DNA from 3 places in the Paenibacillus xanthanilyticus genome. Region 2 is predicted to be linked to each of the others. Evidence: riboswitches for the same ligand, from Rfam matches in the RefSeq annotation. Region 2 holds a riboswitch; each other region holds the start of a gene.
The links. A riboswitch is a leader RNA that binds a small molecule or an ion and turns the genes downstream of it on or off. The one in region 2 is predicted to bind cyclic di-GMP.

Region 1: another riboswitch for cyclic di-GMP. It lies ahead of ACFSKT_RS14515 (PilZ domain-containing protein); the one in region 2 lies ahead of ACFSKT_RS15880 (putative bifunctional diguanylate cyclase/phosphodiesterase).
Region 3: another riboswitch for cyclic di-GMP. It lies ahead of ACFSKT_RS28630 (putative bifunctional diguanylate cyclase/phosphodiesterase); the one in region 2 lies ahead of ACFSKT_RS15880 (putative bifunctional diguanylate cyclase/phosphodiesterase).

The regions. Positions count from the first base shown of each region.
Region 1 is NZ_JBHUHA010000001.1:3,372,203-3,378,049, forward strand. It holds gene ACFSKT_RS14500 (cupredoxin domain-containing protein) at 178-624, shown strand; gene ACFSKT_RS14505 (dehydrogenase) at 697-1,011, shown strand; gene ACFSKT_RS14510 (hypothetical protein) at 1,173-1,526, opposite strand; gene ACFSKT_RS14515 (PilZ domain-containing protein) at 1,795-2,505, opposite strand; cyclic di-GMP riboswitch class I at 2,596-2,690, opposite strand; gene ACFSKT_RS14520 (HD-GYP domain-containing protein) at 2,703-3,785, opposite strand; gene ACFSKT_RS14525 (GGDEF domain-containing protein) at 3,813-4,511, opposite strand; gene ACFSKT_RS14530 (class I SAM-dependent methyltransferase) at 4,782-5,847, opposite strand, start outside.
Region 2 is NZ_JBHUHA010000001.1:3,697,412-3,703,258, reverse strand. It holds gene ACFSKT_RS15885 (ABC transporter substrate-binding protein) at 1-1,070, opposite strand, end outside; gene ACFSKT_RS15880 (putative bifunctional diguanylate cyclase/phosphodiesterase) at 1,067-3,730, opposite strand; cyclic di-GMP riboswitch class I at 3,820-3,901, opposite strand; gene ACFSKT_RS15875 (VOC family protein) at 4,196-4,573, shown strand; gene ACFSKT_RS15870 (sigma-54 interaction domain-containing protein) at 4,649-5,847, opposite strand, start outside.
Region 3 is NZ_JBHUHA010000002.1:2,520,657-2,526,503, reverse strand. It holds gene ACFSKT_RS28645 (glutamine--tRNA ligase/YqeY domain fusion protein) at 1-984, shown strand, start outside; gene rocD (ornithine--oxo-acid transaminase) at 1,068-2,360, opposite strand; gene mobA (molybdenum cofactor guanylyltransferase) at 2,441-3,085, shown strand; cyclic di-GMP riboswitch class I at 3,208-3,298, shown strand; gene ACFSKT_RS28630 (putative bifunctional diguanylate cyclase/phosphodiesterase) at 3,378-5,774, shown strand.

The DNA of each region.
Region 1 (5,847 bases), 330 kb from region 2:
GCTTCTGTCTCTATCGGTATTCTAGCACATTGAGTGCCATGCCTCCATAAGACCAGACACACAATAAAGTGACAATTCCGTCACTCGGCGCCGCTTTGTCCAAACCGGCAGACATGCGTGAACAAGCCCGCGCATAGACTAGCTGTGTTCAATATGATGAAAGCAGGTGGGCGTTCCATGACCAACATTTTCGTGATTACCAAAAAGCAAATCAAGCTGTTCGCGGTCCTGCTCTTGGCGTTAGTCGTAGCGGTCGTATGCTTCAAGTGGAACCAGTCGCAGGCCGCGATGGCGACGCCGAGCCAGACGCGGGTCATGCATCTGGTGACGGGCGAATTCGAGGCTCGCGACGCGAACAACAAAAAGATCGAAGCGTATCTCTGGTCGCCAAGCAGCATCTTCGTCAATGCCGGAGAGGAAGTGGAGCTGCGTCTGACGGGCATCAGCGGCGAATCGCATCCGTTCGTCATCGAAGGACTCGGCATTCAAGGAACGGTGGAAAAAGGCAAAACAACGGTCGTCAAATTCAAAGCGGAGCAGAAAGGCACCTATCCGATCATCTGCCAAACGCATGATACGCGCGAGCATAACGGTCCGATGGTCGGCTACATCTACGTCCAATAACAAGCGCCTGCCGGGCCGGTGACCAATCAGCAGCCGGGCGCATATATAGGGGAATGAGAGGAGTCGGTTACGATGAAACCATCCCCCCCATCCAAACATGCGGCCGGACTGCCGACCGCGCGCAAAATTCGGCGTGCCTGCGATAACGAGCTGTACCGGACCGTCAAGCGCCTGAACGTCTACGTGCCCAAGGAGAAGCTGGAAGCGGCGGAAAAGCTGTATTTCAAGAAAGTCGCCCTCAACTTGCCCTGGATCGCGGAAAACCAGAGCAATCGCCGCAAGCTCGCCGACTGGTGGGACGAGAATGTCAGCGCGGAAATCGCCGAGCTGTGGGAAGTGGACCTAGCCAAGCTGCAGGCGGCCTTCCGTGAAGCGTTCGGCGGGTAGCGCGCAAAAAAAGGACCTCGCTTCGCCATCGTGGCGGAAGTCGAGGTCCTCTTTCTTTCGCGTTTACCTCTTTCAATAGAAACTCGATTATTTCGCGCACGCCCGAGGGACGCCCGCCAGAAGGGCATCTCACGTACGCAGCGTCCGGCACACAACCTGCGTTAGCCGATGACGGCGAAAGCTTCCGAGCCGGCCGGAATCGACCGGGAACGGAACTGGACGCCGGCGGAATTAAAGATGCGGATCGTCAAGTTAGACGTCGTGAGCACGCCGACGTTGCGGAACTGCACGACGCCGAAGTTGTCGAAAAAGGCGGTCGAGATCAGCGAATTGTTCCGGTACAAACGCGCGAAAAACCCGTTCGTGCTGAACGTAACGCCGTTGTTCTGGACCCACAGCACCGTCAACCGGTTCAAGTAGACGGATTGCGTGCTTCCGACCGGTATTTTGGCTGTCCGGATCACCCTCCCCGTGCTGGATGCGAGACGCTTCGGTTTTATTCGAGTCGATGCCATTCTTCCAACCCCTCCTCGTAAGTTTCCTATAGCATATGCTAGGGAAACAAGCGCGGACCGGACGAACGCACGCGGTCTATCACCTATTTTCGGGAGGATTGGATACGGTAGATTTGACGGTCCTCGGCAGATGACGCGCAGCTTCAACCGGCGGCATTCCGCGGTCATACAGCAGAGTGGTTGGACTCTCCTATATATTGAAAAAGGGAAACGCGGCCGCGGCCGGTTCCCCTCATCCTCCTACATTCGCGGGCAGCGCGCCAATGTCTTACATCCGCGCAAGCGCCTTGCGCTTCTCCTTGACCCGGTAATAATTCGACACCTGCTCGCGGATCAAGAAGGCGCGAAGCATTCTTGCCTGCAGCTCGTTCAGCTCCACAAAACGGGCGCCGTAAAAGCAAAACTCGCCTTCCGTCTCGCTTCGGACGATTTCAATATGGCAGCTGAGCTCGAAGCCCATCGAGACGACCGCCGGCAGGAGATCGCCGATACGGAGCTTCACGTTATGAACGGTCTCGAAGCCGATGCCGCTTAGCGAGACGTTCTTCGTCTTGAATACCGCCTGCTGTTCATCGCCTTCCTCGGCTTCCGTCTGATTCGCCCGGACGCTCGGCTGAAGCCTGCCGTCCAGCCGGACCTCGACGCGATTCGCCTCCCGCTTCTCCTCCAAGCCCGCGAGCGACTTCGGCGGGAGCAGCACCGCAAGCGACCCTTCCGCCTTCGCGATGACCGTGGATTGCATCCGCTGGATGCCCACCGGCGAATAGAGCGTGAGATGGACTGGATCTCCCAAATGAAACGATTTGAATTCGGACATCTCGATCTCCAGCATCTCGCCTTCCACATGGGTCAGCAGTCCCGTGGATACGTATCCGTCCTTCTCGACCACCGTCCTGCTGTGCAGGAGCGTCTCTAGGGGATACGTCGTCATTTCTTTGCCATATACGGCGGTTTGTTCGACTCTTGATGTTCTCGTCATGATGGATGTGACCTCCGTGGATACAAAATAAAAAAAGCCGCTCCCTGGTACTTAAGCCGACTTCGTCATCCTGTTCACGGATGCCCTCGCTTCGGCGGCCAGGCTGTCATTGTTCGCGATGCGCGCAAACGGTAGACCCTTTAGCTTTGCGTCCTTGTCTTTCGACAAGTTTGCCTTTGTCCTGCATTCGATTGTAGTTAAACTTCCTTGACGATGAGCAGATTGTTGGAATTCTTCAGCTCGATCTCGTACGCCGCGGCCGGCGGATTGCCGTCCGCTTCCCGAATGATCCGCACCGTCGGACGATGGACGGCCAGCGGGTTGTTGGCGGATACGACGGCGATCTGGCCGGAGCTTAGAAGCACGGTCGTCGCGATCGGGTAGATGGAAATATGTTTGCAAAACAATTTGATCAGGTTGACGTCGAAATACGTGTTGCCCGCCGCGAACAGAAACTCGATCGCTTCCGTCGGCGTATGCCGTTTGCGGTGCGGCCTCGGCGAGGTTAAGGCGTCGTACACATCCGCGATGGCGATAATCTGCGCGTACTCGTGAATCTCGTCGCCTTTGATCTTGCGCGGATACCCGCTCCCGTCGAACCGCTCATGATGCTGGAACGCGCAATGGGCCGATAATAAAGAGACGTCGTGCTGCGCGCGAAGCAAGTTGAACCCGTCTTCCGCGTGCTTCTGAACCAGGCCCCGCTCCGCTTCGCTAAGGAAAGCCGCCTTGGCGAGCAATTCTTTCGGCACCTGCGTCATGCCGATATCGAACAGCAGCGCGCCGACGCCCAGCTCCTCCAGCTGATTGCGGTTGTAGCCTTTGGCCACGCCTATGATGCCCGCGAGAATGGCAACGTTGACTGAATGATTGAATAAGTAAGAATCCATGGCCTGAATATTCGTCAGGCTAACAAGCATGTCTTGTCTTGCGGAGAGGTCCTGCATCATTTGACCGAATACCGTGCGGAACGTGCGGCCAAGCTCCGGCGCGACCGTGCGCCCTTTGGTCTTGTGCGTATCCATGAGCGTGGTCATCGTCTTGTGGACTTCGGCCATCGCCTTGCGCCGCGTCTCGTCCTGAATCGCCGAGCTCGGCTCCAAATCTTCGGTCATGTCATCCTGGATATAGAGCATGTCGATGCCCAAATTCTCAAGCCGATCGATAAATCGTTGGGTTAATTCTACGCCTTCCCCCAGCAGAACATTGCCATTCTCTTGAAAGACGGTGCGCCCCAATTTATCCCCCGGCCTAACCGAGGTTATATGCGCTTTCCTCATTGTGCCATTCCGCCTTTGATTGCCTGTTTATTGTGCTTGAGCCGCCTGCTGCATCGCTTCCTCTTCGGCTTTATGGCGCTTGCCCAATAGTTTGTCCGCGTACATGCGTTCGTCGGCAAGCTGCGCGAGCTGGCCCAGATGTACGCCGTCCGCCGGATACGAAGCGACGCCCGCCGATACGGCTAGCCGGACGCCGGTTCGAAGCGTTGCGTGCTCCAGCAGCTCGCGGACCCTTCGCAAGAAGACGGCGACGGTCTTGTCGTCCGCATACGGACAGATGACCAAAAATTCGTCCCCGCCCCACCGCGCCACGATCTCCCCGCGCTGTGCGCCATTCTGAAGCGCCGTCGCGACCTCGCGGATCGCCGCGTCCCCCTGGGCATGTCCATGGGAATCGTTGACCTGCTTGAAGTCGTTCACGTCGATCAGCATGACCGCCATTCGCTTGCGTTGCTTGCCGGCGCGAGCTGCCAATCGAACGAATCCGCTCTCCACGAAGCGCCGATTGTACACACCCGTCAGCGGATCCATGGCGGCCATCCGGGCCAGCCGATCATGCTTCAGGCCAAGCCACCAGCCTACGGGGAAGGAGACGGCGGCAAACAGCAGCGCGCCGGCGCTTGCCCGAAACAGGCCGCTCTCCTCGGGCCAGAGCCCGTAAAGCGCGGCGCAGCCGGACAAGCCGATCGCGGCCGCCAGCGCGGTTATCCTCCCCCGATATGCCACCGTATCCTCTCCTTCTCATCGTCCGACTGCTTGGCCGCGCCCCTTCTTCCTCGCTTCGGCGGTGATGAAACTATGACTACGCTATGAACGAACATCTCAAAAAGAACGAGGAATAGGCAGAGATCCACCCCTGCCATCAGTCCCAAAACGATCATTCCTAAACCCTTTAAAACGAACTAATTACCGGGACTCGCGTACGGTTTAATTCTAGCATACGCGATTTCCGCCGACAATCCGTATGTGATATTTTTCATTGCTAGTCATTAAGGATTACTTGATAGCGGCTAGACGGTCTGAAAGCGCCGATTCCAGATAGGGCGAAAGATTCAGTCCATCCCGGAAGGCAACGTATTCCGCCCATTTGCGCGCGCTCGCCTTGCCGCCGGCCGTGGCCCGGATCAGCAAATTTTTGGGCGTGTGCTCGGGATCGATAAATTCGAGCAGCTGCACTTTGTAGCCGATGACTTCAAGCAGCTGCGCGCGCACCGCATCGGTCGCCAGCGCGCTGAACCGCTCTTTAAGCAGGCCGTGGGACAGAAGCGGAGCAAGCGTCTCGTTCTTCACTTGCTTGAACAGCTCGTGTTGGCAGCAGGGAACGGACAGAATGACCGATGCTCCCCACCCGACCGCTTTGGCGAGCGCCGCGTCCGTCGCGGTGTCGCAGGCGTGGAGCGTCACGACCATGTCCGCTTTGGCAATCTCGTTGAAATCCGCGATATCGCCAACCTGGAACTTCAGCCGGTCGTAGCCTAGCTTCTCCGCCAGCTCCGTGCAGAAGGCGATCACGTCTTCCTTCAAATCCAGGCCGATGATGGAGATTTGCCGCTGCTGCTCGATCGCGAGCAGATGATACAGCGCGAAGGTCAAATACGATTTGCCGCAGCCGAAATCGACGATTTTGATTTCTCGGTCCGTCGGAAGCTCGGGCAGCACATCGCTCACCATTTCAAGAAACCGATTGATCTGCCGGTACTTGTCCTGCTTCTTCGCCGCCACTTGACCGTCCTTCGTCATAATGCCCAGCTCCACGAGAAACGGCGCCGCCGTCCCTTCTTGGATCACCCGCTGCTTCTGACGGTTGTGCGCAAGCGGCGCCTCGGCATTCTTCGCCGTCGGCGGCTTGCGCAGCACGGCGGCTTTGCCCTTCTTGTTAAACAAGATCTGGATGTCGGCATCCACGGTCTTAAGCAGCGCTTGGCGATAGTGGGCTTGGAGCCACTCCGCGAGCCGCTGCGCCGCTTCGGCTTCCGGCACGTTCTCGTGCGTAACCTTCGTCGGGTAGTGGTATTCGAACTGGTAATACTTGCTACCGCGCAGCTCGATCGGCCGTACCGCC
Region 2 (5,847 bases):
ATGCCGTTCTTGCTCGCTTCGGTGACGTAGAACTCGATGAACTTCCAGGCAAGCGCTTTGTTCTTCCCATCGGACGGGAGAATGAAGTTGGCGCTGTTCTGCCAGCCGTAGAGATTGAACGGGAGCCGCGTCTCCCGCCAGAGACCGGCGGATTCCGGCGCCCACGCTTTGATTTGATCGCCGCCCCATGTGCCCATGTACATCATCGCGATGCTGCCTTTGCGCACGGCTTCTTCGCCGCTGGAGGTCCAGACGTCGAGATGCGCGGCCAGGTTGAGGTCGTGGATGACCTTGGCGATATCGATCGCTTCCTTGAACAGCTCGTTGTTGCGCTGGAAGCGGAGCTCGTCGTCGAAGAAGCTTTGCGTGCGCTCGAAGTTCAAGACGATCTCCGGGTCCCACTGCGTCAAATAGATGCCGTCCTGCTTCAGCGTCTTGGCCATGTTCAGCCAGTTGTCCTTGTCGGCCATATAATCGCCGAGCGCCTTCGGTTCGGAAGGGAAGCCGTATTTGTCCATGATATCCTTGCGGTAGTAGGTGACGATCGGCGAGCTGGAGAGCGGGAAGCCGACGAGTCGTTTCCGATCCAGCGACATATTGCTCCGCCATAACGCTTCGCTGAAATCCTTCTCGTATTGACCGGCGTTATATGGCGGATCGAGCAGGTTCTCCACGCCTTTGATCGAGGAGAAGGAGCCGAACTGCGCGCTGTCCACGAGCATGACGTCCGGCACGTCGCCGTCGGCCAGCGCCTGCAGGAACTCGTTCTCGTACGAGGCGTACAGGAAGTCCTTCACCGTCACCTTCACGTTTGGATACAGCTTCTGGAACTGCGGGATCAGCTTGTCAAAGCCTTTATAGTACACCCATAGCGTCAGCTCCGCGCTGATGTTCGGGTCAATCTCCTGCGTCTTGTCCGCGCCTTCCGCAGGCGGCATCGCGGACGTGGATTCGTTCTCCGCGCCGAGCTGCTTCGTCCCGGTGCCGGAGGCGAAGCAGCCGGCCAGCCCGACGGCGAGTACAGCGGTGATCAGCGTCAAGCCCAAGCGGCGCATGCTGCGATTTCTCATGATATTTCCTCCCGATCTTCCTTGGCGTAGGCTTGCAGGAAGGATGCGAATTCTTCCGCCGGCAGCGGCCGGCTAAGCCAATAGCCCTGTGCTTCTTCGCACTCTAGCTTCTCGATATATCGATAATCCTCCAGGGTCTCAATGCCTTCGACGACGACGTGCAGCTGCAGACTGCGCAGCAGCTCGGCGATGGCGCCGACGATGCGGGACTTCTTGGGATCGTTCACGATCCCTTTCATGAACGTGCGGTCAAGCTTGACCTCGTCGACGGGCAGACGCTGCAGCTGGTTCAAGGACGAATAGCCGGTGCCGAAATCGTCGATGGAGACGCGAAGGCCGAGCGCCCGGAGCGCCTCGAGCTGCGCGACGACTTTGTCGGGATTGCGGATGAAGATGCCCTCCGTAATCTCGAGCGTCAGCAGAGAGAGATCCATCCCCGTCTCATCGGCGATCGACCGAATCAGCTGCGGAAGCTCGCCCTGTTCGAAATGGCGGCCGGAGATGTTGACGGCGACCGGCAGCGGCGGCATGCCCTGCCGCGTCCAGACGCGGTTCTGCCGGCAGGCTTCCCGGATGACCCAGGCGTCGATCTCGGCGATCAAGCCGGAGGTTTCCGCAAGCGGGATGAAGCGGTCCGGCGGGATGAGGCCGAGATTCGGGTGATACCAGCGGATGAGCGCTTCGGCGCCGCTGATTCGCCCGGTGGCGACCGCCACCTTCGGTTGGTAATGGAGCTTGAACTCGCCGGAGCGGATCGCGATCCGCAGACCGTTTTCCAGCTGCATCTTCTCCGCGAGGTATCGGTTCATCTCGTCGTCGAAGAAGCGATAGCAGCTGGTCCCTTGTTCTTTCGCCTGATACATCGCCATATCCGCATGCTTCAGCAGGGAATCGTGATCGCGGCTGTCCCGCGGGTAGACGCTGATGCCCAAGCTGACGGATATGTAAAGCTCGGTTCCCGCGATCATAATGGCGTCGTTGAACGTGCGGCAGATCGCGTCCGCCGTCTCGTGCAGCAGCGCCTCGTCCTCATAGACGAGCACGACGACGAACTCGTCGCCGCCGAGGCGGAAAATGCGGCATTGCCCGGACTCGTAGCGGGCGAACCGCTCGGCCACCCGCTGCAGCAGCTCGTCGCCCGCGGCATGGCCCATCGTATCGTTGATCTGCTTGAACCGGTTCAAGTCCGCGAACATGACCGCCACCGACTGGCCGGCGCTTCGTTCGCTTTGTTGATGCTCCTCCAGCACGCGCAGCAGGTGATTGGAGAAGTGAAGCCGGTTCGGCAAGCCGGTCAGACCGTCGTAGTACGCCAAATGCTGGAGCTTCTCTTCGGAGACCATCAGCTTGGCGGTCTGGTCCTTGAGCTTGCTGTTCGCGTCCGACGATTCCTGGAACAGCCGGAACAAGTCGCGCGACATATGCTGGAAGTTCTGAATGAGCGAGTTGAATTCGATAATGCCGCTTGTCGGCCATTCGAGCGTCTCCATCCTTTTGAGCCGGTCGGGCAAGTTCGCGGTGGTGGCTGCTAGCTCCGTAATCGTGCCGGTGAGCATGCGACCAAACAGCAGCACGAGCAGGGTGACCCCGAGCGCGCACAGCATCAGGTTCAGGAAATGGTAGAAATATTCCTCGTAGATCGAGTCGAGGAACGGACCGAGCGGCGTATCGATGTAGATCGTCATGGACGCCTGCGGGACTTCCTGAATATACAGATAACCCGCATCCTGCCAGGTTTGACGCGTATGGGCATTGGCCGGCAAGGTCAGGTAGAACCGGTCGTTGAATTGCTTCTTGACATCGGCTTGAAGCCGGGTGAACTTCAGCCCGTAAGGAGAGCCCTGGGTATCGGCGATGATCCGGTTCTTGTTGTCGGTCACGGTGATGAGCGACATGCCTTCGCTCGTGTATTTGTTAATCATGTTCTGCAAGTAGCCGATCTGGATATCCGACCCGAGCTTCACGGAGCGGTATTCCTCGGCGGTCCAGCGGCCCAGCTCTTCCTTGATGCTGCTGGCCGTGCCTTCCGACTGGTGAAGCGTATTGCGTTCCAGCGTGTCGGTAATGTTGGCGCTGCCGATGGACAAGTACATGAGATAGGGAACGAAGATCATGAAGAGCGTGAAGTGGGCCAGCGCTTGCTTCAGGTGGATCGGCTGCTTCGTCCTTGGGGCGATGCGGATCCAGACCGGCAAATATTTGACGACGATGCCGGCCAGCGTGGCGTTGATCATGCTGTTGGCGGCGCCGACGAGCAGGGCCAGCACGATTTCGGATGTTTGATGATCAGTGACGTGCAGGATGAACGCCGCCGGGAGGGCGATGACCGCCCAGAAGCAGGCGTCCCAGAAGAAAAGGGGCTTGGCGCTGTTGCGGCTTAACAGTCCGACGGCCAGCAGCTCGGCAAGATGAACGAGCACGAAGGGGGAGTGACCGAATGCGAGCATGCAGGCGCCATAGACCGTCAGCGCGCCAAGCGCCACGTAGCGGAGCTGAAGCAGGCCGATGGAGGCGAACAGCAACACGCTGCCGAAGGAAAGCGAAATGCCGTAGACGAGGGAAAGCGGCTGGCTCTCGATGGCGACGGCCAATAGGACGACGGCGATGAAAATGGCCCATTTGCGAGCATTGAGATGGGAAAGTAGAGCTTGTCCCTCCACGATGGGTCCTCCTGCACGGTGAATTTGGACATAAAAAAATCAGGGAAATGCCATGGGCATTCCCCTGATTCGAAGTTCGTTCAAGAGATGGTAGCAACCCGGCGATCATACTTGGATTTCAGATCCGTGGCTTTGCGTCCTATGCTTTCGCATAGTTTGCCCGATATGTTGATTCATGAATGACTAGGCTGCTAGGTTGTAGGTCATAAGACTTGGTAGGTCAATTGTAGTGGAAATGGAAAGGCAACTCAATGGTAATTGTTGCTCGAGATTATCATTTCTGTGCAACCTTCCTTTTTTCCTGCCGGCCTAAAAAAAAGTTTGTGTTCACCGCCGAACTCAACGAGAAGCTGCCGAAAGGACCATGTTCGAAAGAGGGTGGTCTTTTACTGGATAACGTTGTAAAATCAGTATGAAATGAAACTGTGTTTTGTAGAGTGAAACTGAAAATGGGGGGCGAATGGGATGGCATTTCAATTCGACGGTATCGATCACGTGCAGTTGGCGGCGCCGGAAGGCTGCGAGGACGCGGCGCGGCGTTTCTTCGGCGGATTGCTCGGGTGGCCGGAAATTCCGAAGCCGGAGCCGCTGCGAGCCCGAGGCGGAGCATGGTTCCAATGCGGCGCGCATCAGGTGCATGTCGGCGTGCAAAAGGACTTCGTCCCGGCGGCCAAGGCGCATCCGGCTTTCCGTGTCCGGGGGCTGAACCAGCTTAAAGCCCAACTGCAAGGCCGGGGGGTAATCGTCATGGACGACGATGCGCGGGCGGAGGAAGGCGTCGGGAGGTTTTACGTCCAGGATCCGTTCGGCAACCGTCTGGAGTTCATGGAGCGGATGCGATAAAGCAGTACGCAAAAAGAGTCCGGAAAGCATGATTCATGCTTCCCGGACTCTTTTTGGCATGCGTGCCGATATCGCTTAGCTCAGATGAAACTCCTTCATCTTATTATACAGCGTCCCGCGCGAGATGCCGAGCAGCTTGGCGGCGGCGCTCTTGTTGCCGAACGTCTTGGCGAGCGCCTCCTCGATGAGCGCGATCTCGTCCTCTTGCGTGAGCGCGGGCTTGAGCGCCTTGCGTTCGTGGTAGAAGCCGGATTCCTCGTCCGGGGCGGCATCGCGCTGCAGCTGATCGCGCTGGAGCGCTTCCGGCAGCAGCTCCATCGTGATTTGCTCGCCATCGCATAGAATGATGCACCGCTCGATGACGTTGCGCAGCTCCCGCAGATTGCCCGGCCACTGATAGCTCATAAGGGCCACCATGACGCCCGGATCGAATACCGGGATCGGCTTCTGGTATTGAAGCGCATAATCGCGGACGTAGAGCTGGGCCAGCGACGGGATGTCCTCCTTGCGCTCGCGCAGCGGCGGGATGGCGATCGAGACGATATTGAACGCATAGTACAGATCGTCCCGGAATGCTCGCGCCGCGACCATGTCGGCCAGCAGCTGATCCGTCGCGGCGACGACGCGCGCCTCGATGCGGACGGGCGTTTCCGCGCCGCTGCGGGTGACCATCCGGGTCTGCATCGCCTGATAGAGCTTCGCCTGAATGTCCACGGGAAGCTTGTCGATCTCATTGAGGAACAGCGTTCCGCCTCCGGCGGCTTCGAGCGCGCCCGCTTTGCCGGTATCCTGGCCTGAGAAGGTGCCGCCTTGATAGCCGAACAGCTCGATGTCGAGCAAGCCGGGCGGGATAGAGCCGCAGTTGACGATGACGAACGGCTGGCCGGCGCGCGGACTCGCCTGATGGATCGCCGTCGCGAACTGCTCCTTGCCCGTGCCGGATTCGCCGACGAGGAGGAACGGCGCCGAGGCGCCGGCGACCTTGCGCGCGAGGGTGATCGCCTTGTTGATCGCGCCGCCCTTGCCCTTGATGCCGGCGAACGGATCGTCGCTGCTGCCGGCCAGCTCGGCCGGCGCGGCCTGCACGGTCGTCAGCTCGTCGTTCAGCTTCACCAGATGCGTAATGTCCTGCTCGGTCGCGATGCTCGCGATAATGCGTCCGTTCATGTCGTAGATGGGAGAAGCGTTAATGAGGACGTGCGTATCCGGCCGAGGGCGATGGTACGCGCCGCGCAGCATCCGGCCCTCGTCGAGAATGCGCAGCACCATGAGCG
Region 3 (5,847 bases), on a different contig from region 2:
TCGATCTGTACGCTCGAATTCGAGGATCATCGTCCGCTGTACGACTGGGCGATTCAAGAGTGCGAGATGGAATCGACGCCGCATCAATACGAATTCGCGCGGCTGAACGTGACGAACACGATTATGAGCAAGCGGTATCTGAAATCGCTCGTTGACGAGGGCGTCGTGGACGGCTGGGACGATCCGCGGATGCCGACGGTCAGCGGTCTGCGCCGCAAGGGCTTCACGGCGGAGGCGATCCGCGCGTTCTGCCGCGAGATCGGCGTGGCGCGGGCGTACAGCGTCGTAGACGAGCGGATGCTGGAGCATTTCATCCGCGAAGACCTGAAGCTGAAGGCCTTGCGCACGATGGCGGTGCTGCAGCCGCTGAAGGTGGTCATCACGAACTATCCGGAGGGCCAAGTCGAGATGCTCGAGGCCGAGAACAACGCCGAGAACGAAGAGATGGGCACGCGCCAAATCCCGTTCTCCCGCGAAATCTACATCGAGCGCGACGACTTCATGGAGAACCCGCCGGCGAAATATTTCCGTCTGTTCCCGGGCAACGAGGTGCGCCTGAAGCATGCGTATTTCATCACGTGCCAAGAAGTGATCAAGGACGCGGACGGCAATGTGACGGAGCTGCGCTGCACCTATGATCCGGAGACGAAGAGCGGATCGGGCTTCACGGGCCGCAAGGTCAAAGGGACGATCCACTGGGTGGAGGCGTCGCAGGCGATTAAGGCGGAGTTCCGCCTGTTCGAGCCGCTGCTGGTCGACGGCGATAACGACGACCGTCCATTCCTGGAGCGCCTGAACCCGAACTCGCTCGAGGTGCTGGAAGGCTTCGTCGAGCCGAACATGAAGGACGCGCAAGGCCAGGACAAATTCCAGTTCTTCCGCCACGGCTACTTCAACGTCGATCCGAAGCTGTCGGGCGAAGGCGGCATCGTCTTCAATCGCATCGTGTCGCTGAAGAGCTCGTTCGATCCGGCGAAAGGCTAACGACAACGAAAAGGTACGGCCAGTCGGCCGTACCTTTTTTCGCTAGCGGAACGCGCTTGGTGAGCGTCCGGCTTGTATCGGGCTCAAACGGGCTCGCCATCATCCGGGACATCGGCATCCTCCGCGGCCTCAACGTCGGCTGCGGCGAAGACCTGCTCGACCTTCGCGATCGCCACGTCCAGATCCTCGCGGCTGATCGTCAGCGGCGGGGCGAAGCGGATCGTATGCTCGTGCGTCTCTTTGCACAGCAGACCGAGCGCCATGAGCCGCTCGCAATACGGGCGGGCCGGCACGCGCAGCTCCAGGCCGATGAACAAGCCGCGACCGCGCGCCTGCGCGATGTCCGGGTGTACGATGGCTCCGAGCCGCTCGCGCATATAGGCGCCGAGCGACTGCGACCGCTCCGCCAGGCGTTCCTCTTCCGTGACGGCCAGCGCGGCGAGCGCCACCGCGCAGGCGAGCGGATTGCCGCCGAAGGTGGAGCCGTGCGAGCCGGGCTCGAACAGCCCGAGCGTCTCGGGGCCGCCGACGACGGCAGAGACGGGAAGCACGCCGCCGCCGAGCGCCTTGCCCAGGACGATCAGGTCGGGCTCGACGTCTTCGTGGTCGCACGCGAACCGGCGGCCGGTACGGCCGAAGCCGGTCTGGATCTCGTCGGCGATCAGGAGCGCGCGCCCTCGCGTACAGATGTCGCGCACCGCGCGCAGATAGCCGTCCGGCGGAATGACGATGCCGGACTCGCCCTGGATCGGCTCGATCAGCACGGCGGCCGTATTCGGACCGATGGCGCGTTCGATCGCTTCGGCGTCCCCGTAAGGGACGAGTTTGAACCCTGGCGTGAACGGCCCGAAATGCGCTTGGTATTCGGGGGTTGAGGAGAAGGACGTGACCGTAATCGTCCGCCCGTGGAAATTGCCGTCGCAGACGATGATTTCCGCTTCGCCGTCCGGTACGCCTTTTACTCGGTAGGCCCAGCGGCGAGCGGCTTTCAGCGAGGTCTCCACCGCCTCCGCGCCGCTGTTCATGATAAGCGCCAGCGGCTTGCCGGTGTAGGCGGCCAGCCGCTCGCACAAGGCGGCTAGCGGTTCGCTATGGAAGGCGCGCGAAGTTAACGTGACGAGGTCGGCCTGCGCCTTCAGCGCGGCGATGATGCGCGGATGCCGGTGGCCGGCATTCAAGGCCGAGTAGGCGCTGAGCATGTCGAGATACCGGTTGCCCTCCGGATCGGTCACCCAGGCGCCTTCGGCCTCGGCGATTACGACGGGCAGCGGATGGTAGTTGCGCGCGCTGTATCGCTCCGTCCGCGCGATGGTATGGCTGGAGCGGCTCGTCGCGCTGCGAGACGCGTCGGAATGAGAAGCATGTTCTTCGGACATGGGCAACTCCCCCTTTCCATGTATGCATATGCGAAGGCGGGAGGGATGCATGAATCGGCAGGAAGGGGTTTGATGCGAAAATGAAGGAGAAATACCGCTTTGGCGGAAGCGGGCTCATCCTCGCGGGCGGCCTAAGCTCGCGGATGGGAACGGATAAAGCAGCGCTCTTGATTGGTGACAAACCGCTGCTCGTCCGACTGGCGGAAGGCATGGCGCGTGAAGGATGCGGCCCGATCGCGATATCCGTCGCGGACGAAAAACGCGAGGCGCTCTATCGAGGCCTGCTGCAAGATAGCCCGGTCGCGCGGCGGGTGCAATACGTTCGGGACGTCTATCCGGGGAACGGTCCGCTCGCCGGTCTGCATGCCGGGCTATCCAGCCTGCCGTCCGGTTATGTCTTCGTGATGGCCTGTGATATGCCTGTGCTGTCCGTGCCGCTTCTGCGCCGGATGGAAGCGGCCGTCGCCGCTCGGGGGAAGCGCGGCGACGCGGGGCCGGATGTCGTCACCGCGCCTCGGCAGCCTTTCCACGCGCTCTATCATACGCGCACCGCGCCGCGAATCGAACGGGCGCTGGCGGCCGGTGATCTTCGCGTGATGAAGCTGCTCGGCGAGCTCGATGCATACGAAGTGGATATCTCGCCCGAAGAAACGGCGGCTTTCCTGAATTTGAACACGCCCGAGGCGTACGGTGACTATCTGAAGCGGTATGCTGACGGCGTATAGCCGTGACAGAATTACCAATTATTACATGTCCTCCATAGCAGGTCGGCGTGTAGACATCGCAGAAAGCTCGTGATATAAAAGAATCAGGACTATATACCTAAAGTAACCTAACCGCATACCGAATATGAGAAAAGCAAACTGCGTGAAAACGCACGACGCAAAGCTAGAGGGGCTAATGGTCGAACGATGAACCGATGCCAGCCAGCTGCCGCTTTAAGGCTTGACGCGAAACCTTGAAGCCCAGGGGTTTCCTGTACTTCGCGCCAATCGTCTTAATCGGGAGCTGATTCTTTTGTCCACCTCGCTGTTTTTCCCCGTTCTCAATCAGTTGCTTCCCTTCCTGCTTATCTTTTGCTTGGCGGTCGAGATCGTCGCCCGCAATCCGGGCAATCGTCTTCATTGGGTCACTTCCGCCTTATTCTTTTTCCTGGGATTTGTATTCCTGGGCGACTTTCTGTTCGCCGCGCTGCCGCACGAGGCGGCCTACGAAGCGCTTCGGTTCATGAAGTTCCCGGCCGTCTTTCTGACAATGACCGCGGCGCTGTATTTCTTTGTCATGGTCAGCAAGCTCGGCATTCGGAAGCTCTGGATGCACGTCATCTGCCTGTTCCCGGCGATAGGGCTTGTGCCGCTTGTGTCCGACCCGGATGCGGTTGCGATGGAGCAGCGGGCGGTCGGGCGTGTCGAGCAGTTCAGCGGCTCGTTCATTGCCCTCGAGGTGGTGCTCGTCTGTTATTGTTTGCTTGGCGCGTACATCCTGCTCGCGCGGGCGGGCAGGCGAACGGCGGGGAAGAGATGGATGCAGAAGGAGAGCCAGCGCATTCGGATTATTCTCGCGGGGTGCCTGCTTGTCGGCCTGCTGCTGGGCGGGGGGCTGCTGATCGTCGCCGCGTTCGAGCAGGGCGGGCAGCGCGTCTTTGATTTCGTCTCCTCGTATGGCGTGCTGGTCTGGGTGTTCGCGATCCGGCAGTCGATGATGAAATACGATCTGCTCTCCTTCGCCGGCAAACGGTATGAGCTGGTGTTCGAGCTGTCGCCGAACGGCACCGTCGTCCTCGACGAGAAGGGGGGCGTCGTCGAAGCTAACAGCGCGTTCCGCAAGCTTGCCGGCGTGAAGGACGACGAGTTGATCGAGGGGCTGTGCCTGTCGCAGCTGTTCGGCGTGAACCAGGCGTTCTTGGCGGCTTACCGGCAATCGTTCCAAACACAGACGCCGCTTGCGATGGAGCTGGAAATCGTCAATAAAGCCGGACGCGTCATGGATGTCGAGTTAATCGGCGAATTTATGGAGACGGAAGAGGAGCAGCTCGCTTTCTTCATCGTCATTGATATGACCGAACGGAAGAATGCCGAGCGGATGCTGGCCAGACTGGCTTACGAGGATACGCTAACCGGACTGGGCAACAGCCGTAAATTCTATGCCGCGATCGAGGAAGAGCTGACGCGCGCGTTAGCGGGAGAGAACCGCCTGGCGCTGCTGCTGATCGACTTGGACCAATTCAAGTGGATTAACGATACGCTCGGTCACAGCGCGGGGGATCGGCTGCTCAAGCAAGTCGCCGATCGGCTGCGCGAATCGCTTCCCGCGGGCGCAAGCGCCTACCGGCTGGGAGGCGACGAATTCGCGATTCTGCTTCCCGTGCGGGAGGAGGATGCCGAAGCCGCGGACTATGCGGGCGGACTGCTCCGGATGCTCGTGGAGCCGATGCAGCTGCGCGGCAGCTTCTATAGCGTATCGGCCAGCGTCGGCATCGTCATCGCGCCGGAGGACGGCCAGGAGGTCGAAATGCTTATCCGTCAAGCGGATACGGCGATGTACGAGGCCAAACAAGGCGGCCGCAACCGGTACCATCGCTGCACGCCCGAGCTTAACATCAAGGCCCAGAAACAGATGAAGCTGATTCAGGGCCTGTCCACGGCGCTAGAGCTGAGGCAGTTCGAGCTGCACTATCAGCCCCAGGTGGATGCCCGCACGGGGGAGACTGCGAGCTTGGAGGCGCTGCTTAGCTGGTGTTCGCCGGAGCTGGGCCGTGTGGCGCCGGCCAAGTTCCTCCCGCTCGCCGAGGAGAGCGGGGCGATTATTCCGATCGGCAGCTGGGTGCTGGAGGAGGTCGTGAAGCAAATCCGCGTCTGGCTGGATAAGCAGTGCGCCCGCCCGGGCATGACGGTAACGGTCAATATCTCGGCGCAGCAGCTGCGGGAGGCGGGGTTCGCGCAGCGGATCGAGGCGCTGTTGGCGCGTTACGAAGTGCCGCCGGGAACGCTTCGGCTGGAGATTACCGAAAGCACGATGATTACCGATATGGCACGGACCCGGCAGGTATGCCAGGCGTTGATGGGGCTTGGCATAACGCTCGGCATCGACGACGTGGGCTCCGGCTACTCTTCGCTCAGCATGCTGAACCGGTTCCCGTACCGCTACATTAAACTGCACCATTCGCTCGTGCGCGGTATCGCCCAATCCAGGGAGGATTACGTCATCGTCCGCATGCTGGTCGAGATGGCGATGCAGCTGGGCAAGGAGGTCATCGCCGAAGGCGTCGAGTCGGAGGAACAGCTCGAGCTGCTGCGTGATCTCGGCTGCCGGGAGCTGCAGGGCTACCATATCGGCATGCCGATGAATGCCCTGGAGATCGCCTATCATCTGAAGGCGGGCGGCGCAAAGACCGCGCCGCCCGCGATCTCATAAGAAGAAGCGCTTGGACAGTCCCTGGGAGGGGCTGCTCAAGCGCTTCTTTGGCTTATATGGATCAAGCAACTAT